DNA from 4 places in the Vibrio breoganii genome. Region 1 is predicted to be linked to each of the others. Evidence: predicted binding sites of a transcription regulator. Region 1 holds the regulator's gene; each other region holds the start of a gene.
The links. Region 1 encodes CRP, which controls carbon source genes, mostly activating them, when cyclic AMP is high. Its sites were predicted from a motif close to TGTGANNNNNNTCACA; they were not measured.
Positions count from the first base shown of each region.

Region 1 (6,181 bases):
TCACACCGGCTTGGGAAACCTTGACCACACCAGATAATGACTTTATAGATTTAGCTTGGAGCGACGATTGGCAATGTAACTCCGTCGCCAACAAGCCTATCTTCATCCTATTTCATGGCTTGGAAGGTAGCTTTAACAGTCCTTATGCACATGGGCTGATGCACTCTTTTTCCGAGAAAGGGTGGTTATCTGTGATGATGCATTTTCGAGGTTGTAGCGGTAAGCCCAACAAGCAAGCGCGTGCCTATCACTCTGGCGAGACCGAGGATGCGAGATTTTTCCTCGAACACCTCAACCGTCGATTTCCCAATAATCCTAAGGTGGCGGTTGGGATCTCACTGGGGGGAAACATGCTGGTGAACTATTTGGCTCGGTATGCGGATCAGCCAATCATAGATGAAGCCACCATCATTTGTGCTCCTCTCGATCTGGCCGCTTGCTCTCGACGTATCGAACAAGGCTTCTCAAGGCTCTATCATCACTATCTGTTGGATTCTTTGAAGCAGACAGCTTTGCAAAAGATTCATTTATTGGAAGAGGCACTAGAGATCGATGTAGATACCGTAAAGAACATGCGCTTCTTACATCAGTTCGATAATGCTATTACCGCACCACTGCATGGCTACGCCAATGCTAGCGACTACTATACTCGTTGTTCAGGTCTTCCAAAGCTCAATAGCGTGACCATCCCTATTAACGTCATTCACGCCAAGGATGACCCATTTATGACCGATGAAGTCGTCCCTAAGTTTAAGCTCAACAACAATATCGACTATCACTTGGTCGCTAATGGAGGGCATGTTGGCTTTATTGGCGGCACGTTTAGCAACCCCTATTTTTGGTTGGAGGTGGCTGTGCCAAGCTTTTATGATAAATTCACCTCCCAGACATATTAATCTAATAAGCCTCAGCCATGATCGTACCTTGGAAAGAAATCGCTCCTGAAACACTGGATAGCCTGATAAAAGAGTTTGTTCTCAGAGAAGGGACAGACTACGGAGACGTAGAAATCTCGCTGCAAGACAAGATAGACCAAATCAAATGGCAGCTACAACAAGGTACAGCTGTTATTGTTTATTCCGAGCTACATGAGAGCATCGATATAAAAGTGAGCCACGACGCAAAACTCTTATAAGCACCCAATCGTTAAACTCGATTTGTATACAATTGACCTTTATTCACTCACAAGACAAGGAAAGTCATGTCAGCCAAACACCCCATTATAGCGGTAACGGGCTCTTCAGGAGCCGGAACCACCACTACATCAGAAGCCTTTCGCAAAATGTTCAACATGATGAATGCAAAGGCCGCCTGGGTTGAAGGCGACAGCTTCCACCGTTTCACCCGTCCAGAGATGGATGTGGCTATTCGAAAAGCGAAAGAGCAGGGTCGACATATTAGTTACTTTGGCCCTGAAGCCAATGATTTCCCTGCACTCGAAAACTTCTTCAAGGACTTTGGCGAAAAAGGCGAAGGAAAGGTGCGTCGCTATCTGCACACCTTCGACGAAGCCGTGCCATACAATCAAATGCCGGGTACCTTCACCCCGTGGCAAGAACTGCCACAAAGCGATGTACTCTTCTACGAAGGCTTGCACGGTGGCGTCGTAGACAGCACCTGTAACGTTGCTAAGCATGTGGATTTGCTGATTGGCATGGTGCCTATCGTTAACCTTGAGTGGATTCAAAAGTTCGTTCGCGATACTCGCGATCGAGGGCATTCACGCGAAGCGGTGATGGACTCTATTGTACGTTCAATGGACGACTACCTGAACTTTATTACCCCACAGTTTTCGCGCACACACATCAACTTCCAGCGAGTGCCTACCGTTGACACCTCAAACCCTCTAAACGCCAAAGGAATCCCTAGTTTAGATGAAAGCTTTGTGGTCATTCGTATGCGTGGCTTTAAGAATGTCGACTTCCCCTATCTATTGGCAATGATCGATGGCTCATTTATGTCTCGTCACAATACTTTGGTTGTCCCAGGAGGAAAAATGAGTTTTGCTATGGAATTGATTATTCGTCCTATACTGCAACAATTACTAGAGACGGGTAAGATCGGCTAATTTTGAATCTGAGTCGCACTCTTGTCTCAGAGTGTGATTGAGGACACGGTTTTGCTTGTAAAATCGACAATTCAAACCGATCAAAATCAAGAAATGTACTTAAAAAAAAGATACTATTCGTACTGATAAAATTTGAAGTAGTAGCAGCAACTACACCCCGCTCCCCTTATATGGCGAGGTCAGGGAACATAATTATACTCGCTGAGAGAGGAAGATAAGAATATGGTTTTAGGTAAACCTCAAACAGATCCAACGTTAGAATGGTTTTTGTCACACTGCCACATCCACAAATACCCTTCAAAAAGCACACTGATCCATGCTGGTGAAAAAGCAGAAACTCTTTACTACATCGTTAAGGGTTCGGTTGCCGTACTGATCAAAGATGAAGAAGGGAAAGAAATGATTCTTTCTTACCTAAACCAAGGTGACTTCATCGGTGAACTAGGTCTTTTTGAAGATGATCAAGAGCGTACTGCTTGGGTACGAGCTAAATCACCATGTGAGGTTGCTGAAATCTCATTCAAAAAATTCCGTCAGCTAATTCAGGTTAACCCAGACATCCTAATGCGTCTTTCTTCGCAAATGGCTAACCGTCTGCAGGTAACTAGCCAGAAAGTCGGTGATCTTGCGTTCCTAGACGTTACTGGTCGTATCGCACAGACTCTACTGAACCTAGCGAAGCAACCTGATGCAATGACTCACCCAGACGGCATGCAAATCAAGATCACTCGTCAAGAGATTGGTCAGATTGTAGGTTGTTCTCGTGAGACCGTTGGTCGTATCTTGAAGATGCTTGAAGAGCAGAACCTGATCTCTGCACACGGTAAAACTATTGTGGTTTACGGCACTCGCTAATCCACTCTAAAGTAGCCAGATATAAAAAAAACGCTGTCATATGACGGCGTTTTTTATCTCTTCTAGCTGAGAGCTTCTAACTGACAGCTAGTTACCTAATTATTGGTACTCTCAAAGATCTTATCCGCTGACGCTTCAACAAAGCCTTGATATAGGTTTCCTGCAGACACCTCATAGCGCTTGGCAAACTCATAGAAGCCACCTGGAACGCTCTGTACGCCATCAGAAAATACAACCTTAACCTTATCCGCCATTGTAGAGGATTGCTCTAACAGTACCTCAGAAGAGCCCTTCACCTCTCCGCCGGAAGCGTTGATGGCAAATTGGTTATCCTTAAGGAAAGTATTCACCTCAGATACCTCTTCAAACTGAGCCAATTGATTGACGCTCACGGTAAAGTGATTGGCACCAAAGCCATGTGCAGCTACCCATGAGGCATACTCACTTTCTTTGGCTAGGCTTTGATAATCTTCAAAGCTCAGGTCCCACAAACGACCACCATGTAAAAACGCAGAGCCTTGCAATTTACTTGGATCAATTTGTTCCGATAGTTTTTTCACAATCGCCTGCAACTCGCTTGAACACTGCTCGAGTTGCAACTGACTGATGAATACCTTAGGCATATTAGGGTCTGGATGTTGATAATGCTTAGCAACCAGCTTTTTCGCTTTAAAGAGATAGTCACCACCCTCTTTATAGCCAAGCTCGATAAATGGCTTCGCCAATACCTCTAGGCCTATGGGTGAACAATTGAAGGTACGCAGCGCAATGTGATCGTTGATTAGCGCCTTATCTTGCTTTAATAGCTCATGAATGGTGTGCGATGACGGACAAAGCCTGCCATTAAAATCACTCCACAGTTGGTCAAATAGCTTTTGGACACCCATAACCCCTCCTTGATAGTACTTTGTTGATGACTAGTCGAATTGAATACCTGGAGACAATGTTTCAGGCATTATTGGCGCATCTCCTGCTATCGAAGCCATAGGATATGCACAGTAATCTGCGGCATAGAATGCACTTGGACGAAGGTTACCTGACGCACCGGGGCCGCCAAATGGCGCATCACCGCTCGCTCCCGTGATAGGGCGATTACGGTTGACTATGCCAGCACGAATTTCGTCAGAGAAGAGCTCCCACTGAGCATCATCAATAGAAATCAGACCGGCCGATAGGCCATATTTAGTGTTGTTCGCCAGCTCTATGGCCTCTGCGAAGTCGTTGTAACGAACGATCTGCAGCAAGGGACCAAAGTACTCTTCATCAGGCAATGCCTTGATGTCAGTAACATCTAAGATGCTCGGCTCAACAAAGGCATCATCCAGCAGCTTTCCATCCAACAAAGGCTTGCCGCCAAGGTCTATCAACGACTGTTTCGCCGCCACAATCTGCTCCGCTGCCGTGCGTGAGATAAGGGTGCCCATAAAGGGTTGCTGCTCAGCAAATGGCTGATCCATTTTTAGCTGACCAGTCACCTTCACTAACTTGGCAATGAGCTTATCGCCCGCGTCACCTCTGGCAACATACAAGCGCCTAGCACAGGTACATCTTTGCCCCGCACTAATAAAGGCAGACTGCACTACAGTGTGAACCGCAGCATCCAGCTCACCAAAATCTTCACCGACAATCAGAGGGTTATTGCCACCCATTTCCAGCGCCAGCATTTTTTCAGGTTGCCCAGCAAACTGGCGATGTAAGATATGACCAGTGTTAGCACTACCAGTAAACAACAGCCCATCAATCTGCGCTGAATCAGCCAGTGCAATGCCGGTATCTTTACCGCCTTGGACTAGGTTGATGACACCATTGGGTAAGCCCGCTTCATGCCAAAGCTTCACGGCAAGCTCGCCACACAGTGGCGTTAGATCAGACGGCTTAAACACCACGGTATTACCTGCCAATAGCGCAGGCACGATATGCCCATTAGGAAGATGCACAGGGAAGTTATACGGGCCAAATACAGCCAATACGCCCAACGGTCTATGTTGCAAGGTGACATCGTTGCCCGCAACCTGCTTGTGCTTGGTGCCTGTTCGCTCATGGTACGACTTAATGGATAGCGCAATCTTGCCTGCCATCGCAGCAGCTTCAGTGCGAGTTTCCCATAATGGCTTGCCCGTCTCTTTAGCTACCGTCTCGGCAATCAACTCGGCGTTTTCTTTAACCAGTTCAGCAAAGCGCAATACGATTTGCTCACGCTGTTCAAAAGAACATTTTTTCCAGCTCAAAAACGCATGTCGCGCACTTGAAACAGCCAGCTCTACCTGCCCTTTGCTCGCAGAGTGACCCTGCCAGATAACCTCACTGTTGTAAGGAGATAAAGAGTGCACATCATGGCCTTGCCCTGAAATCCACTCACCCGCGATAAAATGCGTTTCCATCTAATTCGTCCTTGTTGTTCTGTTTACACTGCCGCCATTCGAACCCAATCACCGCTCTTAACTTGAAGAGCGTTTGCGACTTTAGGGCTGAGAATGACGCTTTGAGTTTCAGCATCAAATGCCGCTTGTTGAGCTACGGCTCTGAAATTCTCAAACGAGGTATTACTAATGAGATAGTTAGTAGAGCTGCCATGCTCTGCAACCGACACTTGAGCCCTAAATGAATGGCGCACGGTGTCAATATTGCGAAGGTCACACTCCACCGTTGGACCCGCATCGAAGATGTCGACGTAGTCTCGACAAGTGAAGCCTTCGTTCTCAAGCAGTTTCAATGCTGGGCGGGTATTATCGTGTACTTCACCAATCACTTCCTGTGCCTCTTTACTCAATAGATTGATGTAAATCGGCAGCTTTGGCATCAGGTCAGCAATAAAGCCTTTCTTGCCAATACCAGTGAGGTAATCAGCCATAGTGAAATCGATAGAGAAGAAGTGCTCCTGCAACCACTCCCAAAATGGAGAGTTGCCCTTTTCATCAGAGACCCCTCTCATCTCCGCAAAGATAGTCTTAGAGAATCGATGAGGATGCTCCGCTAGCATCAAGAAGCGGCACTTAGACAACAATCGACCATTCAATCCACCACGGAACTTAGGGCGCAGGAACAAGGTGCAGATTTCACTGCACCCGGTGTAGTTGTTACCAAAGGTCAGTAGCTTCACCACATTATTCACGCCCAGTTTTGGCGACGAATGTACAACCTTGCTGATATGGTACGAATAAAAAGGAGTATCCCAACCTATCGAGGCTTCTATGCCTGTAGTACCGGCTACTTCACCCGTATCACAATCAACACCGACCATCAGGTAGCCTTCATCAC
Region 1 is NZ_AP024864.1:2,618,738-2,624,918, forward strand. Features, by position in the region: gene OCU35_RS12175 (hydrolase) at 1-896, shown strand, start outside; gene OCU35_RS12180 (YheU family protein) at 914-1,135, shown strand; gene OCU35_RS12185 (phosphoribulokinase) at 1,202-2,068, shown strand; gene crp (cAMP-activated global transcriptional regulator CRP) at 2,291-2,923, shown strand; partial or broken gene OCU35_RS12195 (2-oxoadipate dioxygenase/decarboxylase family protein) at 3,019-3,816, opposite strand; gene astD (succinylglutamate-semialdehyde dehydrogenase) at 3,841-5,304, opposite strand; gene astA (arginine N-succinyltransferase) at 5,328-6,181, opposite strand, start outside.

Region 2 (6,181 bases), on a different replicon from region 1:
GCGCTCTTAGTGCTCTTACCTGGCCTTGCTCTTTAATAGACAGGGGAATGTTTCGCTTATCAAGCTCTAGCTTGGCTTCTGCTAGCAGATCACCAACGGTATTAAATCTGTGCTGACTTTGTGCAAGCCAAGCTCTTAGTAGCGGTAGCTTTGCCGTTTTATATAGTTGATCGGTATCGAGCTCTGCGATGGCTTTTTCTAGTGTGGTGAGTTCGCCACTGTTAAACATCTTCCAGCCATGTTCTTGCATGATGCTCGCACACAGCTCTGAGTCCTTTGCACGCTGCGCGTGTACTAGCGCTTGGATAGGGCGGTCGTGTTTAAGCCATGATTGAGCAGCTGCTGTTTGCAGTGCCACTTCTTGTTGGGGTAGGTGAGTATGACGCTGATGGCTCAGGAACTCACTAAATAGGTTGTGGAAGCGATACCAGTTATTCTCACTTGATGCGGTGCTTAGGAATAAACCGTATTTGTTTAGGTTTTCTAGCATGCCAAGGGCGTCTTCGCGACCAGTCACATCAATGATCAATTGATCACTAAAGTTGTCGAGTACCGAACACTGCATTAAGAATTCTTTTGTGTCGGCATCAACGAAGTCAAATACCTCTTCTGCAAGGTAATCCCATAAGTGGGTGTGATTAAATTCACTGATGTTTTGCAAAGACTGTTGAAGAGGCTTGTTTTGTTGCAGCGCTTGTACCGCAATTAACTGCATCGCTGATGGCCAGCCTTCTGCGTAAGTGCGCAGGTCGTCGGCGGTGGTCTCGTCAATCTCTTCTTTCATGCGCATATTAAAGAAGCGAGTGGTTTCTTCTTTATCAAACGCCAGCAAATCATCATCAATTTCGATCATCAGATCGCGTACGCGCAGGTTTGCGGTGCCCAATGGCGGGTTAGAGCGACTAGTCACAACGACGGTTAGGTTATCCGGCATGTGTTTGATGAAGAAGCGCATTGCCTCGTGGATCTCTTCATTATTAATGAAGTGATAATCATCTAACACTAAATAGGTTTCGTGTACGTTGTTGGTTAGCTCGCCGAAGATCTCCCCAAATAGGGAGTGCAGGGAAGAGTATTGTCTCTTCTCTATCAGAGCCTGAGAGTTAGTACACGCATTATCCGTCGCTTTGTTCAGCGCCTGAATAAAGTAGTTTATGAAGCGGTAGCTATCGTTGTCACTCTCGTCTAGGTTATACCAACCTACGTGAGCCTTATCTGACAGCCATTGTGCCGCCATTGTGGTCTTGCCGTAACCCGCTGGAGAGCGAAGTAGCACCAACTTATAGAAAGGAGCTTGCTGGAGTAAATCCAAAACACGAGGACGTACGATAGCGTTGTGAAGGCGTCCAGGGCGAGTCAGTTTTGATGGGATCCACATGGTTACTTACCTATTTGTTACTTTATAGTTATTAGTTCCCCGATAAAATCGCTCGGGGAAGACGTTGTTGGCTAGCCGATATTTTAGTGAGTGCGAAAATCAAACCTTGGCACTTTCTAAGATCCTGAATCGAGTTCAGGATGACGCGTGTGCGTCATTGTTTGCATCTTTACGTCTAAAACGCATTCGTCATGCTGGAAGCCATGTAATGGCTATCCAGTATCTTAGATAGTGCGAAATTCAAACTTTGGCACTTTCTAAGGTCCTGAATCGAGTTCAGGATGACGCGTGTGCGGTGTTGTTTGCGTCATTACGTCTAAAACGCATTCGTCATGCTGGAAGCCATGTAATGGCTATCCAGTATCTTAGAGGGTGCGAAGTTCAAACCTTGGCACTTTCTAAGGTCCTGAATCTAGTTCAGGATGACGTGTGCGCGTCATTGTTTGCATCTTTACGTCTAAAACGCATTCGTCATGCTGGAAGCCATGTAATGGTTATCCAGTATCTTAGTGGGTGCGAAAATCAAACTTTGGCACTTTCTAAGATCCTGAATCAAGTTCAGGATGACGCATGTGCGTTATTTTTGCATCATTACGTCTTTAAACGCATTCGTCATGCTGGAAGCCATGTAATGGCTATCCAGTATTTTAGTGGGTGTGAATATCAAACTTTGGCACTTTCTAAGGTCCTGAATCGAGTTCAGGATGACGTTTGTTCTAATTATTTTAATTCTTAAGTCCGATCCTGCTTTGATTTGGTTTAGGTGTCCTCTATTTCTGCTTTCTACGCCTTAGATTTGTGATGTGGATCGACTATGCCCTAGTTTTCAAGGGGTAGTACGGTCGCACTTGCACAGGATTGTGGGAAAAATCATACAAGGGAGCCGAGTTTTCACGTGACTGATTTCACGTTTTTCATAATACCGAAAATTACTTTGCTCACATTTAAATGTTAAGGATGAATGCCAAATTGCACTTGAGTGTGATCATTGTCTCGCGTTGTATGGGGTCACCCCCTTATTGTGGGATCTGGCTCAACAACTTAATTCTCTCTCCCCCCCTACGCCCCGAATACTCCTCCTAATCATCCCCCTTCGTAGGAGGATGAAGCATTGTCAGGGTTGAAGGATGATGACCACAGATGGAAATTACTAAACGATGAGAGTTCCTTTATGAAACCAGCTCAACAAAAAAAGTTCGACAAAAAACAATTCCAAGCAAGCGTTAAGAAACACCTTACAGCGACTTACGCAACGACTGAAGAGAATGCATCTACACGTCAATGGTATCTAGCAATGGGCCAAGCCCTGGCTGAATTCACTACCCTTGACCTGCTTCAAACTGAATCAGACAAGAAAATCACTAACGCAAAAAGCGTTAACTACCTATCACTAGAATTCCTTATTGGCCGTCTAACGGGCAACAACTTGATCAGCATGGGCCTTTACGAGAACGTGACTGATGCAATGGGTGAACTTGGTTTCAACCTAACTGACCTTCTAGAAGAAGAGCGTGACCCATCACTAGGTAACGGTGGCCTTGGTCGTCTTGCTGCATGTTTCATGGATTCATGTGCTGCTCAAGAATTCCCAACTGTAGGTTACGGTCTGCACTACGAATACGGTCTATTCAAGCAATCGTTTGAAGATGGTCGCCAGAAAGAAGCACCTGATGCATGGCGTGGCATTGAAGGCTACCCATGGGAAGTAGCTCGTCCAGAGCTTGCTCAAGAGATTGGCTTCTACGGTGAAGTTCAATGGACTGTTGAGAACGGTAAAGAAGTTCGCAAATGGGTTCCTGGTATGAGCGTTAGAGCTATGCCATGGGATCTTCCAATCGTAGGCTATGAGTCTTCTACGGTTTACCCTTTGCGTCTTTGGGAATGCCAAGCGATTGCACCTTTCTCTCTAGAGAGCTTCAACAACGGTGACTACTTCGAAGCTCAGCACGCGCTGATCGATGCAGGTAACATCACTAAGGTTCTATACCCGAACGACAACCACGAGAAGGGTAAAACTCTGCGTCTAATGCAGCAGTACTTCCACTCTGCAGCGTCTGTTCGCGATATCCTGCGTCGTCACGAAGCGGCAGGTTACTCTCTAGAGGACCTACCTAAGCAAGAGACTATCCAGCTTAACGATACGCACCCAACTATCGCGATTCCGGAGCTAATGCGCATCCTAATCGATGAACGCGGTTTTGAGTGGGATGCAGCATGGGCAATCAGCTCACAAACGTTCGCGTACACTAACCACACACTACTTCCAGAAGCACTAGAGACTTGGCCTGAGTCGCTAATCCAGCGTCTACTTCCTCGTCACATGGAAATCATCTTCGAAATCAACCACCGCTTCCTACAAGAAGTACGTGCAATGTGGCCTGGTGACGGTGAGAAGCAAGCTAAGCTGTCTATCATCCAAGAAGGCTTCCATCGCATGGTGCGCATGGCGAACCTATGTGTGATCGGTTCTTACGCAGTAAACGGTGTAGCAGCACTTCACTCTGCGCTAGTTAAGACAGACTTGTTCCCAGAGTTCCACGAGATGTTCCCAACTCGTCTGCACAACGTAACGAACGGCATTACGCCTCGTCGTTGGTTGAAGTTCTGTAACCCAGGTCTATCGTCTCTTATCACTGAGAAGATTGGCTCTGAGTGGCCAGCTAAGCTTGAACAGCTAGAAGGCATCTCGAAATTCGCCGATGATGCGAAATTCCAAAAAGAATTCATGGCGGTTAAGAAACAGAACAAAGAGCGTTTGGCTGCTTGGGTTAAAGAAAACATGGGTATCGAGCTAGATACGAATGCTATCTTTGATGTGATGATCAAGCGCCTGCACGAGTACAAGCGCCAGCAGCTTGATTTACTACACGTGTTGTCTCTATACCACCGCCTACTGAATGACCCAGCATTTGATATGGCTCCACGTGTTGTATTCTTCGGCTCTAAAGCGGCACCAGGTTACCACCTAGCGAAAGAGATCATCTTTGCAATCAACAAGGTTGCTGAGAAAGTAAACAACGACCCACGCCTAGGCGGTAAGCTGAAAGTGGTATTCATCCCTGATTACCGTGTAAGCATGGCAGAGATGTTGATCCCAGCCGCTGACGTTTCTCAGCAAATCTCTATGGCAGGTAAAGAAGCATCAGGTACTGGTAACATGAAGATGGCTCTAAACGGCGCACTAACTATCGGTACGATGGACGGTGCAAACGTTGAGATTCGTGAAGAAGTAGGTGATGAAAACATCTATATCTTCGGTCTTGATGTTGATGGTGTGAAAAGCACGCAAGCGCGCGGTTACAACCCGTACGACTACTACAATACTGACCACCTTCTAAAAGCGTCTTTGGACCTTCTACTAGGTGAAGAGTTCACCCCTGGTCAACCTGGTCTTCTACGTGCAACGTACGACAGCCTACTAGACGGCGGTGACCCTTACCTATGTTTGGCTGACTTTGCCTCTTATGTTCAAGCACATGAAGATATGGACGCGCAATACCGTGACCAAGCTGGTTGGGCTAAGAAAGCCATCATGAACACAGCACTAGTTGGTAAGTTCAGCTCAGACCGTTCGATTCGCGACTACGTGAACAACATCTGGAAACTAGAAGCGGTTAGCCGTTAATAAAAACAGCAAGGGTGGGAATCAGTTCTCACCCTTGCAAAATTCGTCATCCTGGAATTTGCAACGCAAATATCCAGGACCTTAGGAAGCACAAGGCTTAGACATGTACTTACTAAGATCTTGCTGGGCTGGCTTCCAGTTTTCATCAGGATGACGATACCTCTGATAGCTTGCAGCTAAAAGCTGACAGCTTTTTTATAAGAATTACATTTTGTTTGAAGGCGTGTTTCGTCTTCGGAGAGAGCGATGAAAGAACAATCCGCACTAAAAAAAGTCGCTGAAATGGCTCGTATTGCCGATAGCTATGTCAGTGCTTGGGGAGACCAAGCTAGCGTTGAAGATGAAACCATTGAACGCTTACTTGCAGCTCTAGGTTACGATACGAGCAGTGACGAAGCACTGCTTAAATCAGCAGAGAAAATGCACAAGAAAGAAGTATTAGCGCCAGTGCTGGTGGTTCGTGATGACGAGCCAGTAGAAGTGGAACTAAACCTAGGCGTAAGCGCTCGTGAAAGCGAGTTTGCATGGCGTTTAGAAACAGAGCAAGGTGAAGTCCTTGAAGGCTACCTGCAGTCTCAAATCGTAAGAGATGAGCGCAAAGAGGGTGGTCCACTAGTCTTTGCATTGCCTGCTGAAATTAAGTGGGGTTACCACAAACTGATCGTGACTCGTAAGCGTCGTAAAGCCCCTTATGAGATGACACTGATCGTTACGCCAAAGGCGTGCTTCAAACAAAGTGATATTGAAAACGGCAAAAAACTGTGGGGCCCAAGCATCCAGCTTTATACCCTACGTACTCCTCACAACTGGGGTATCGGTGACTTTGGCGATCTGAAACAGCTAGTGGGTGATATTGCCGCTCGTGGCGGTGATTTTGTGGGTCTAAACCCAATCCACTCATTGTTCCCAGCAAACCCAGAAGGCGCTAGCCCGTATAGCCCATCTTCTCGTCGCTGGTTGAACATCATGTACATTGATGTGAGTTCAGTACCTGAGTTTGCGCTAAGTGTGGAAGCGCAGCAGAAGGTAGGTAGCGCTGAGTTCCAACAGCGTCTGCAAAAAGCACGTGAGATTCAGCACGTAAACTACAGCGAAGTATCCGATCTTAAGATGGCGGTATTGCCTCTTCTATTTGCTGAGTTTAAATCTCGTCACCTAGACAAAAATACTGAACGTGC
Region 2 is NZ_AP024865.1:344,691-350,871, forward strand. Features, by position in the region: gene malT (HTH-type transcriptional regulator MalT) at 1-1,378, opposite strand, end outside; gene OCU35_RS14710 (hypothetical protein) at 1,446-1,610, shown strand; gene OCU35_RS14715 (hypothetical protein) at 1,626-2,114, shown strand; gene OCU35_RS14720 (glycogen/starch/alpha-glucan phosphorylase) at 2,550-5,003, shown strand; gene malQ (4-alpha-glucanotransferase) at 5,250-6,181, shown strand, end outside.
Region 2: OCU35_RS14720 (glycogen/starch/alpha-glucan phosphorylase) is a predicted target of CRP. The motif match lies at 2,359-2,374, and genes of this name have one in related genera.

Region 3 (6,181 bases), 890 kb from region 1:
GCCCGCTTTAAAGCTCGCCTTAGTCGGCTTGAACTTCTTCACTAGGTACTTATCTGTTGCTGGATCCCATTCGCTGTAATCACAGCCATTAACGATGCCAGAAAAATCGGCAGAGCGAGAGACGAAGTCGTTCACTAGGCCATGAGAACCTAGTGGGGTCTTCAGTTCTTCTGCGTAGTTCGGGCTCACGGCATTTAGCTTGTCAGCGTATTGGATACCTGCACGAAGCATGCTGATGCAATCGTGACCGTAGTTCACCGTGCTTGCTTCAACTTGCTTTAGTTCTGGGATGATGCTCACTTCATTGTATGGGTAGATACCCTTAAACAATGCATTGTGAATAGTCAGTGCGCTCTTGATGCCTTTATAGAAATCGTTGTTCGCAAAGCGTGTCTTCAACAAGAAAGGCACTAAGCCGGTGTGCCAATCATTCGCGTGAACCACGTCAGGCTTGAAGTTAAGCTTCGGCAGTGCGTCTAGGCTTGCTGCAGCGAAGAACGCAAAGCGCTCACCGTTGTCCGCGTACGCTTGGTTACGCTCAGCATAAAGCTCTGGACGGTCGAAATACTGTGCACACTCAAATGCGTATACTGGTACGCCATCAAGCTCTAACTTACGAACTTGGTACGGAGTATGTGGAAAGTGCTCTAGCGTAGTAGAAAGCACAACTGGGCTCTGTTCAAAGTTAGGTAACTTTGTATAGCCAGGGATTGCAATCGCAATGTTAGTGCCAAGGTTTTGTAGTGCTTTAGGCAACGCCTTACCAACGTCAGCCAAGCCTCCGCTTTTTACTAGTCCTTCAGCTTCGGAAACTGTAAACCAAACTTTTAATTGTGACATTTTGGGGAAATCCTGTTTTTCATTAGAGCTGTTGACAGCTTCTGTTTTTGATAGATTTGACTCGCGTCATTTCTAGGCGATTTTAACATAAAAAACAAACGATTGCGCTAGTGCTTCACGGCATTAACCAACAGGCTCATTATAGGCATTTGGTTTAATGTTCTGGGGCAGTGAATTGAATCTCAAGTGGCTGTATTAATGGAGGTTACGCGTAGATAAAAAAAGATAAAAATTGCTTTTAGATGGGAATTTAGCGGCTTTGAAAATAAAAATGCCCAGCACTGAGGCTGGGCATTGAAGTACTTATGTTTTACTAGTGATTACCAGTAGAAACGTGCACCAACTGCGAAGTTGCTTTCGCCGTCTGCGAAAGTTGGATCAATTTGAGAGTCAGAACCTTGGTTGTTGTAACCTAGAGTAGTACCGTCACCGTAACCGTATTCACCGTATACGCGTGCCCAAGAATTAAACTTGTGCTCAACGCCTACGTAGACAAGAGTACCGTCATCATCACCGTTACCAAAGGCGAAGCCACTCGCATCTTGCATTGTGAATTCGTAACCACCGTAAAGTGCTGTTTTTTCAGCTAGTTGGAAGATACCAGCTAGAGAGATACCACTTTCGTCAATTTTCTCTGAACCATTTTGATTTGCTAGTTCAGCCCAGTAGTAAGTGAAACCAATTAGGTGATCACCAAGACCGTACTCTGCAGTAAATTCAGCGTAAGTGTTTTCTAGCTCAAAACCGTTAGTAGCAGTACCTGCTGTCTCACCAGTATAACCAGCACCTGCGTGTAGAGCTAGGTCACCAACATTACCACCAACGAAAAGTTCGTATAGATCGTTTTCAGAATCAGAATCGTTTAGACCCCAACCTGCTTTAACCCAGAAGCTATCGAAGTCGATATTGTATTTGATTTGAGATTCGTGTTGAGCACCGTTAAGAGTTGAGTAACGTAGTGCTGAACCACCGAAGAAGTAAGAGTAATCAGCGCCGTACACGTCATCCGAAGTAGTCCACTGCTTACCAAATTTGATTGTACCGAAGTCACCAGCGAAACCAACATAGTGCTGACGTACGTTAACGTCAGTGTTGTCGCGAATGCCTAGCTCAACAAGGCCTACTACATCTACGCTATCTGTGATTGCGTATTGACCCTTAACACCTGTACGAGAAGAACCAGAGCTCAATGTTGCGTCGTGGTCGTTACCGTCTAGAAATTTAAGTTCTTGACGTAGTTGACCGTAAAAGTCTACTGAACCGTCGTCTGACTTGTAGATTTCTGCTGCGTTTACAGAAGTTGCAGCTACAGATGCTACTGCTAGCGCTAATAGTGTCTTTTTCATGTTAATTTACGTCCTTTTCTTTTAACTCGAACCCTATGCGGCTCTTGAAATAATTTTATTTTTATAATCATCAGGCGAAAATGCTTCTACATCTACGTTCTCCTGAAGTTGGTGATACATTGCAATTTTTCTAAAGCAGTGTCAAACACCCTAAAAATTACAAATGAAAATATAAAAAACCTTAAAAAACAACTATTTAAAGCAGTGCAAATACATAGCTCACAGTTTTTACAGCCAATTCACCACCACTTAACAATTTTGCAAAATAATAATTCTACAGAATTAACCACTGCTTTTACTTTTACATTCAGGGTTTAATTTATTGACATAACAAAATCTAAAAGCACTTATAAAATTATCTACCAAGATGGCGCGACAATGGATTCATATAGAAGTTTCAGTAGCTTAGGTAGCCTAATGACATTTATGAGATATTGATCACGAAAAATATTCGATAAATAACATTTTGAGGGGAACTCTTTGTGCTTTAGAGGTGTGTTATCATGGCCAAAGCATCTAACTGTTTGAAAAGAAATGAATAGAAAAATCCAAGAAGCGATTCGCCACAGCTATAAAAACCTGCATGATCAGCTGGATAACTTTATCCCTCGTCGCGCGCAAAATTACCTTGTAGCAGAGATAACCAAGACCTTATGTGGTGATTATCACAAGTCGAATCGCCTCATAGTGGCTGAAGCCGGAACTGGCATTGGTAAGTCATTAGCCTATTTGATGGCCGCTATTCCAGTGGCAAAGTTTAGTAGTCGCAAGGTGGTGATCTCTACCGCTACCGTTGCTCTGCAAGAACAGCTGATTAATAAAGACCTTCCCCTTTATCGTCGCCTAGTGGATTTCGAGTTCTCTTTTATATTGGCCAAAGGCAGACAACGCTATTGCTGCGCTGAGAAGCTCGCGGCGGCATCCGGCGCGGATGAGACGCAATTAGCCATGTTCGAAACCAAGCCGAACAAATCAGATATCGATTTGTTGGAGAGAATGTACAAGGCGCTGTCTGAGAACAAATGGGATGGTGATAGAGACTCTTGGCCCAAGCCGATAAAAGATGCGGTTTGGCAAAGCATTGTCAGTGATAAGCACAGCTGCAATAACGGACTCCCTGCACACAGAGACTGCCCTTTTCAGAAAGCACGCTCTGAGCTCGATAAAGCCGATGTGGTTATTGCCAACCATAGTTTGGTTATGGCCGACTTGGACTTGGGTGGTGGGGTTATTCTTTCCGAGCCGGAAAATACCATCTATGTATTCGATGAGGCGCACCATCTCCCTAAGGTTGCCCGAGATCACTCCTCCGCTTCAGCGAGCTTAAAAGGCGCGGCGGCATGGCTAGAAACCCTAAACAAAAGCAGTAGCAAGATATCCTCTCTTGGTGATGCGAAAAGAGTCGATCGCTTTCTTACTGAGCTGCAAAACTCTATCGCAGAGATCATTCCAAGCCTCAACAACGTTGCGCGTCAGCTAGATCCGGCCGGTTTTAAAGAAAATCGATTGAGATTTGAGCATGGCGAACTGCCCCATTGGCTAGTAGAGCAAAGTAAAGAGCTAAAAACCGTCTGTAATAAGGCCGCACAAGCTCTGGCTAAGATCACCGACCTTATTAGTGAACGCGTTAAAGACGGTGAGGTATCCCCTCGCTTAGCCGAGCCAGCGCTTGCCGAAGCAGGCTTCTTTTTGCAACGTCTAGAAAACCTTGCCAAGGTTTGGCAGCTAATGGCTGAGCCGTCACGAGACAAAGGCGCTCCGCTGGCCCGTTGGATTGAAACCAACCCAGAACGAGAGCTCGATTTCATCGTCAGTGTTTCACCTTTGGAGGTGGGCTGGTCTCTTGATCAGAAGCTTTGGAGCAAGTGTGTTGGCGCGGTATTAACCTCAGCCACACTAAGAGCACTCAATTCGTTCCAGTTTTTCTGCCAGCAAAGTGGTGTTAGCTACGATAAAGAGGAAGGAACGCAGTTTTTAGCCCTCGCCTCGCCCTTTGACTACCAGAACAATGCCGAATTGATTGTGCCTAAAGCAAAGTATGAGCCACAAGCGCCACAATTCACCGAATACCTCAGTGAAGAGCTGATTAATTGGCTGGTGCCTGATAAGGCAAATCTCGTGTTATTTGCCTCTTACTGGCAAATGAACCAAGTCGCGGAGGCAATGCAAAAAGAACTCACCAAAAAGGGTTGGCAGTTGCAGGTTCAGGGCGATAGTTCTCGTATTGAAATCATAAAAAATCATAAAACCGCCGTAAAGAAAGGAAAAACCAGCATCTTGTTTGGTACCGGCAGCTTTTCTGAGGGCCTTGATTTACCTGGAGAGCTATTAGAGAACCTGGTCATTACCAAGATCCCATTTGCGGTTCCCACCTCTCCTGTAGAAGAAGCCCACGCTGAGTACATCGAAAGCCGTGGCGGCAATCCGTTCATGCAAATTGCGGTGCCGGAGGCGAGCAAAAAGCTGATCCAATCAGTAGGGAGATTACTGCGCAAGGAGCAAGATTCTGGTAGAGTTATCATCTTCGACCGCCGTATCGTAACCAAACGTTACGGCAAGGCACTATTAGACTCTTTACCACCCTTTAAACGTCGCATCGATTAGGACTGATTCATTACTCAATGGAATACATAGAACCAAGTATGCTGCTCATATTGGCCATTGTTGCCTTTATAGCAGGCTTTATTGATGCGGTTGCTGGCGGAGGTGGGATGCTTACTGTCCCTGCTTTGCTTTCTATTGGCTTACCTCCACATATCGCTTTGGGTACCAATAAGTTAGCTGCCTCTTTTGCCTCTTCAACAGCGGCCTTTACCTATTACAAGAAAAAGCTGTTTAAGCCTAGATTATGGCTGCCTACCTTCATTGCCACTTTGATTGGCGCAACGTGTGGCACCTTGTTTGTAGATTCTATTTCTACCGAGTGGTTAGAAAAGGTGCTCCCTCTCGTTATTTTGGCGGCTGCTCTTTATACCATCATCCATAAAACCCCCGATGCGAATAAGAACCTGATGCCTGAGCCGGGCAGAAAGCACAACATCACGCAAGTGACGCAAGGCTTTAGTCTGGGGTTTTATGATGGCGTGGCAGGACCTGGAACCGGCGCGTTTTGGACCGTTAGTAGTATGGCGCTCTATCGCCTGAATATACTGCTAGCATCTGGTCTTGCGAAGGCAATGAACTTCACCAGTAATTTCACCTCATTAATTACCTTTGCCATATTGGGACATATCGATTGGCTATTAGGTCTGACGATGGGCTTCTGTCTAATGCTGGGTGCGTATTTTGGTGCACACTCGGCCATTCGATTTGGCGCTAAGTTTATCCGCCCTGTATTTGTCACTGTGGTGACTATCCTAGCTGCTAAGCTTGCTTATGACGCTTGGTTCGTCACTCTGTAAGGGATCTTGATGAGTCAATTCGCACAACTAAAAGAAAAACTATCGCAAATGGCCTACAGCGCAGAACAGCTGGACAAGCAACGTGGTGAGCATCACCTGCCCTTGTTTGATAGCAGTTTGTTTAACTGCCGAGCCAAGGTGTTGCTGCCTTGCGTAAAAGAAGCCACTAACACCTACGAAGCGATAAGCCGTGAGAAACAGCACGGACTACTCACGACTGAGCGTGCCGAGTATTTATCCGAACGATTGCTAGCACAAATAAGCGCTATAACGCGCGAACTCTCCACCGCTTACTTTCGTAAAGATGAGCCTAAACACAAGAGCTATTACCGCAAGCCTATCAACGCCATCTATCAAGACCTTGCTAAACACAAAGAGTGGGAGCGCCAGCTCATGGAGATGGTGATAGATAGACAGCGCGCATTAGACACGGCAGTGGGTTTTAATCAGAGCCACGCTCAAAAAGCCCTGATCACCGCAGAGCAGCGCCTGCAACGTTGCAAAGACGCCATTATCAAGATAGAAAAACAGATAACCTTTAGGGAACAACATCAATAATGAGTGAACCTAAGTCGCCATTAGATAATGCACCAG
Region 3 is NZ_AP024864.1:1,730,230-1,736,410, forward strand. Features, by position in the region: gene glgA (glycogen synthase GlgA) at 1-840, opposite strand, end outside; gene OCU35_RS08130 (porin) at 1,161-2,186, opposite strand; gene dinG (ATP-dependent DNA helicase DinG) at 2,721-4,790, shown strand; gene OCU35_RS08140 (sulfite exporter TauE/SafE family protein) at 4,808-5,587, shown strand; gene OCU35_RS08145 (primosomal replication protein) at 5,597-6,145, shown strand; gene rsmS (pleiotropic regulatory protein RsmS) at 6,145-6,181, shown strand, end outside.
Region 3: dinG (ATP-dependent DNA helicase DinG) is a predicted target of CRP. The motif match lies at 2,614-2,629, and genes of this name have one in related genera.

Region 4 (6,181 bases), 720 kb from region 1:
AGTCAAAACACTCTTGGTTTAGGCGCTCAGAGACAATCTGATTAAAGATCCATGAGCGTGCTGTTGAGAGATATAAGCTACGTTTGTTTTGATTTCGAGTGCGAACGTTATCTCGGCCCCAGCGACGAGCTTCATCAAGGTTGTTGCCGTTGTTTCCAAAGCGCTGTGCACCAAAGTAATTTGGCACACCACTTTCTAAAATAGCCTGCAAGCGTGCTTCAACTGCCACTACGTCCGTCACTTCACTTAAGGTGAGCTCGAAAAAATTCCCCTTTAAATCACCAGGGCGAAGTTTCTTGTTGTGCCTAGTTATTTCTAAGATCTCGACACTTGGATGCATTTTTGTAAATAGTGCGAAATCCAAGTCATCGCTTTTTGGAAGGTGCACACTTAGCCATTGCTCAGTGACAGCATGGCGGTCTTTCAAGCCAGCCCAACTAACGTCTTTAGACTTAACGCCACAGAATTTAGCTAACTCATTTGCTACAAAACTGGTGTTCTCGCCAGTTTTGCGAACACGTAACATCAAATGCTCGCCAGTGCCTAATAACTCAAAGCCAAGATCTTCTTTCACTACAAAATGTTCAGCTTTAGCTTTAAGTTTGGCTTTAGCGGTTGGCTTACCGTGTTGGTAAGCAAGATTTGATAGTATGTCACTCATAGTCTGGAGTGCGCCTCTAGTTAGAATGTTGAATCAGAACCACGGCTTCCACCGCGATCCCTTCTTTACGTCCGGTAAAGCCCAAACGCTCTGTTGTTGTTGCTTTTACGTTGACGTTGCCAAGCTCAGTCTGCAGGTCTTGCGCAATCGCTTCTCGCATACTTTGAATATGCGGCGCCATTTTAGGCGCTTGTGCCATGATAGTGACATCGAGATTGCCCAGTACATACCCAAGCTCTTGCACACGTCGGTATACATCTTTGAGTAACTCGCGGCTGTTTGCGCCTTTCCACTTATCATCCGTATCAGGAAAGTGATGGCCAATATCTCCCGCTGCAATAGCGCCAAGCAATGCGTCGCATACGGCATGTAGCGCCACATCACCATCAGAGTGAGCAACTAGGCCTTGTTCATAAGGAACAGCAACACCGCCTATGATAACGGGGCCTTCGCCGCCAAATTTGTGTACATCAAAGCCGTGTCCAATACGGATCATAACTGCTCCTGAATCGTAGGTCTTAAATAGAATTCAGCCAAGGCTAAATCCTCTGGCTGGGTTACCTTGAGGTTATCCGCGCGTCCTTCAACAAGAAGTGGTGATAGCCCTATCAGCTCCATACAGGAGGCTTCGTCAGTCACTTGAGAGTGATTATTCAAAGCCGACTGCAGGGCTTGCTGCAGTGGATAGCAGCGGAACATTTGCGGCGTTAAGGCATGCCAAAGGTTCACGCGATCGACGGTGTTTTTGATCTCGTTAGCCTGCGATGAACGCTTCATGGTATCGCGCACCTTTGCCGCCAAAATAGCGCCCACTTGATGTTTGCGCCCGTGTTCAATGAGCGTTGTGATATCCTCATGATTCACATTCGGTCTTGCAGCATCATGCACCAACACCCACTCTTGATAGTCTTGTTGTTTGAGATAATCCAAAGCATTCAATACTGAGTCGCAACGCTCTTTTCCACCTGCAACACGAGTCACTAGTGGGTGGTTCGCGATAGTCGTCTCAGAGAAATATTCATCCTCTGCACTCACAGCAATCACTACCTCAGAAATGGCAGGGTGCGATAGCAGTTTTTCTACTGTGTGTTCTAAGATAGTTTTTCCGTGCAGCATGAGATACTGCTTCGGTCGATCTGCCTGCATTCGACTGCCAACACCGGCAGCAGGGACAATAGCGATATATTTATTCAAGTTGAGAACCGGTTATACAAAATTAGTCCGAATCGATAATACGGTAGAAGGTTTCACCTTCTTTCACCATTCCGAGTTCATGGCGAGCTCGCTCTTCGATGGCATCAAGTCCTTGTCTTAGGTCGTCAATCTCAGCAAACATCTCATCGTTGCGCTTGCGTAGCTCCGAGTTCACTGAGCTTTGAATTGCAATCTCATCTTGAACCTGGCGATAATCGTTAACGCCATTTTTACCGGCCCACAGCTTTGCTTGCATCAGCACCAGTAAACCAAACAGCAATACGGAAAATACACGCACGAAAGAATCCTTCTCTAATAACTGACTCTCATAGCCTTTCAGCCCAAGAACCCGGCTAACCTTAGTTAGTTAATATTTATAACATATTCGTGTAATAGACGACACGCATCAAACTTAATGACAAGAAAAATACAAAAAAAAACACCCCGCAAACGCGAGGTGTTTATGATTTAAAGCTAACAGCCGAAAGCTATAAGCTTCAAGCTAAGCTAATAATTAAGCTTGGCCTTTAACTTCTTTAAGACCGTTGTAAGGTGCACGCTCACCTAGAGCTTCTTCGATGCGAAGAAGTTGGTTGTACTTAGCAACACGGTCAGAACGGCTCATAGAACCAGTTTTGATTTGGCCTGCAGCAGTACCTACCGCTAGATCAGCGATAGTTGCGTCTTCAGTTTCGCCAGAACGGTGAGAGATAACTGCTGTGAAACCAGCATCTTTAGCCATCTTGATTGCAGCTAGAGTCTCTGAAAGTGAACCGATTTGGTTGAACTTGATTAGGATTGAGTTAGTGATGCCTTCTTCAATACCACGAGCTAGAATCTTAGTGTTTGTAACGAATAGATCGTCACCAACTAGTTGAAGCTTGTCGCCTAGAAGTTCAGTTTGGTGCTTGAAGCCAGCCCAATCTGATTCGTCAAGACCGTCTTCGATAGATACGATTGGGTATTGGTTAGCAAGGTCTTGCAGGTAGAAGTTAAATTCTTCAGAAGTGAAGATTTTGCCTTCGCCTTTCATGTTGTACTTGCCAGTTTCTTTGTCGAAGAACTCAGAAGCAGCACAGTCCATAGCAAGAGTAACGTCTTTACCTAGTACGTAACCAGCAGCTTCTACAGCTTCTTGGATAGCAGCTAGAGCAGCAGCGTTAGACTCAAGGTTAGGAGCGAAGCCACCTTCATCACCAACTGCAGTGCTTAGGCCTTTTGCCTTAAGAACTTTAGCTAGGTTGTGGAATACTTCAGCGCCGATACGTAGAGCTTCTTTAAGAGTTTTAGCACCAACTGGTTGGATCATGAACTCTTGGATGTCAACGTTGTTATCAGCGTGCTCGCCACCGTTGATGATGTTCATCATTGGTAGAGGCATAGAGAATTGACCTGGAGTGCCGTTTAGCTCAGCGATGTGCTCAAAAAGAGGCATGCCTTTAGCTGCAGCAGCTGCTTTTGCGTTAGCAAGAGAAACAGCAAGGATTGCGTTAGCACCGAACTTAGACTTATTTTCAGTACCGTCTAGGTCGATCATCACTTGGTCGATAGCAACTTGGTCTTTAGCGTCTTTGCCAGCTAGAGCAGTAGCGATTTCGCCGTTTACAGCGTCAACAGCTTTAAGAACACCTTTACCTAGGAAACGTGCTTTGTCGCCGTCACGTAGCTCAAGAGCTTCGCGAGAACCAGTAGATGCGCCAGATGGTGCAGCAGCCATACCTACGAAACCGCCTTCTAGGTGTACTTCAGCTTCTACAGTTGGGTTACCACGTGAGTCGATAATTTCACGACCTAGAACTTTAACGATCTTAGACATTAAATGTTTCCTCTTATAATCAAAAAAATGTCAATTTTAAGGGGTGCTATACATCTCCGCTCAACACCCCTGCATTCCTTTACTTGTCGAATTCACCGCGTTGGAATTGACCAGCCGCTTTAACGAAACCAGCGAATAATGGGTGCCCATCACGTGGTGTCGAAGTGAATTCTGGGTGGAACTGAGCCGCCACGAACCAAGGGTGCGCAGGGTTCTCGATAACTTCCACCAATTTTTTGTCTGCTGATAGACCTGATACTTTAAGACCAGCTTTCTCGATCAACGGACGTAAATTGTTGTTCACCTCATAACGGTGACGGTGACGCTCGTGGATCTTAGCGCTGCCGTAGAGTTCATAGGCTTTAGTGCCCTTCTCTAGGTGACATAGCTGAGAGCCAAGGCGCATTGTACCACCAAGGTCAGAGGTTTCGGTACGCTCTTCAACGTTACCTTCTTTATCAACCCATTCGGTGATCAAGCCTACCACAGGGTTTGGTGTTTCTTTGTTAAATTCTGTTGAATGCGCATCAGCGAGGTTAGCAACATTTCGCGCGAATTCAATCAGCGCTACCTGCATACCAAGGCAGATACCTAGGTACGGGATGTTGTTCTCACGAGCGTATTGTGCAGCACGAATCTTACCTTCAACACCACGGTCGCCAAAGCCACCTGGTACTAGAATTGCATCTAAACCAGCAAGTGCTTCTTCGCCCTTGCTCTCAACATCTTGAGAGTCCACATACTTAATGTGGACGTTGAGACGGTTTTTCAACCCTGCATGCTTCAATGCTTCGTTCACAGACTTATAAGCATCTGGTAGTTCGATGTATTTACCGACCATACCGATGACCACTTCACCTGTTGGGTTTGCTTCTTCGTAGATTACTTGTTCCCACTCAGACAAGTCTGCTTCTGGCGCATTAATGCCGAAACGAGTACAAACTAGATCGTCTAGACCTTGTGCCTTGATAAGCTGAGGGATCTTGTAGATAGAATCTACGTCTTTCATTGAGATAACTGCTTTCTCTTGTACGTTACAGAACAAAGCAATTTTCTTGCGCTCGTTTGCAGGAACCATACGGTCACTGCGACAAACAAGAATATCAGGTTGGATACCAATCGAAAGCAACTCTTTCACTGAGTGCTGGGTTGGTTTTGTTTTCACTTCGCCCGCTGCCGCTAGGTAAGGTACCAGCGTTAGGTGCATGAACATAGCGCGTTCACGGCCTAGTTCAACAGCTAGCTGACGAATCGCTTCCATAAATGGTAGTGATTCGATATCGCCCACGGTGCCACCGACTTCAACGATCGCTACATCATGGCCTTCAGAGCCCGCGATTACACGGTCTTTGATAGCGTTAGTGATGTGAGGGATAACCTGAATGGTCGCGCCTAGGTAGTCGCCACGACGCTCTGCTGCTAGAACGTCTGAATAAACACGACCCGCTGTAAAGTTGTTACGCTTAGTCATCTTGGTGCGAATGAATCGCTCATAGTGACCAAGGTCAAGGTCAGTTTCAGCGCCATCTTCCGTGACAAACACTTCACCATGCTGAGTTGGGCTCATTGTACCCGGATCAACGTTGATGTAAGGGTCAAGCTTCATCATGGTCACTTTAAGACCACGAGCTTCTAAAATAGCCGCAAGAGATGCTGCTGCAATACCTTTACCGAGTGAGGAAACAACCCCGCCAGTAACAAAAATGTAATTTGTCGTCATGTTTAACCTGAAATTGGTTGAATGAGGGAAATGGATATCTTCTGGACGGGATGCAAATATACCAGAAGCCCTTTATCGCCACAACGTGAAACTTATCACAGGCATTTTTTTTATTTTTTGCTTCAAATCAATTCAATCTTCTAAAGCCAATTTTACTTCCGCTCATCTTGTTTTACTAAATCCCACAAAGAATCAAGATACTCAAGGTCACAATCATCTAGCTTGCGACCTTGTTCTTGAACCTTTTTTTCTACTGCTCTAAAGCGTCTTTCAAATTTGTTGTTTGCCTTGCCCAGAGCGACCTCTGGGTTGCAATTTAGGTGCCTAACTAGGTTCACTGTAGCGAACAAAAGATCACCCAATTCATCCTCGACTTTCTCTTGCACAACAGTTACTTGCAAGGCTTCATCGAGCACCTCTTGCACCTCTTCATGCACCTTGTCTACCACAGGCCCTATGGTGTCCCAATCAAAGCCATGTTTAGCACAACGTTTTTGAATTTTGTTGGCACGACTCAGTGCAGGTAAAGACTTAGGTACAGAGTCTAGAATACTTTTTTCAACATTGCCCGAACGAGCTTTCTCTTTCGCTTTTTCGGCTTCCCAGTTGTCATTTATTTCTTGTTCATTGGCAAACTTCTCGTCAGAAAAAACATGCGGATGACGGCGCATAAGTTTTTCATTGAGCACTTCTAGCACATCTTCAAAATCAAACAGTTGCTGCTCTTTTGCCATTTGCGAGTAGAAAATCACTTGAAAAAGTAGGTCGCCCAGCTCTTCTTTTAGATTAT
Region 4 is NZ_AP024864.1:482,121-488,301, reverse strand. Features, by position in the region: gene truD (tRNA pseudouridine(13) synthase TruD) at 1-661, opposite strand, end outside; gene ispF (2-C-methyl-D-erythritol 2,4-cyclodiphosphate synthase) at 678-1,157, opposite strand; gene ispD (2-C-methyl-D-erythritol 4-phosphate cytidylyltransferase) at 1,154-1,855, opposite strand; gene ftsB (cell division protein FtsB) at 1,878-2,153, opposite strand; gene eno (phosphopyruvate hydratase) at 2,370-3,671, opposite strand; gene OCU35_RS02345 (CTP synthase) at 3,751-5,391, opposite strand; gene mazG (nucleoside triphosphate pyrophosphohydrolase) at 5,544-6,181, opposite strand, start outside.
Region 4: OCU35_RS02345 (CTP synthase) is a predicted target of CRP. The motif match lies at 5,476-5,491, and genes of this name have one in related genera.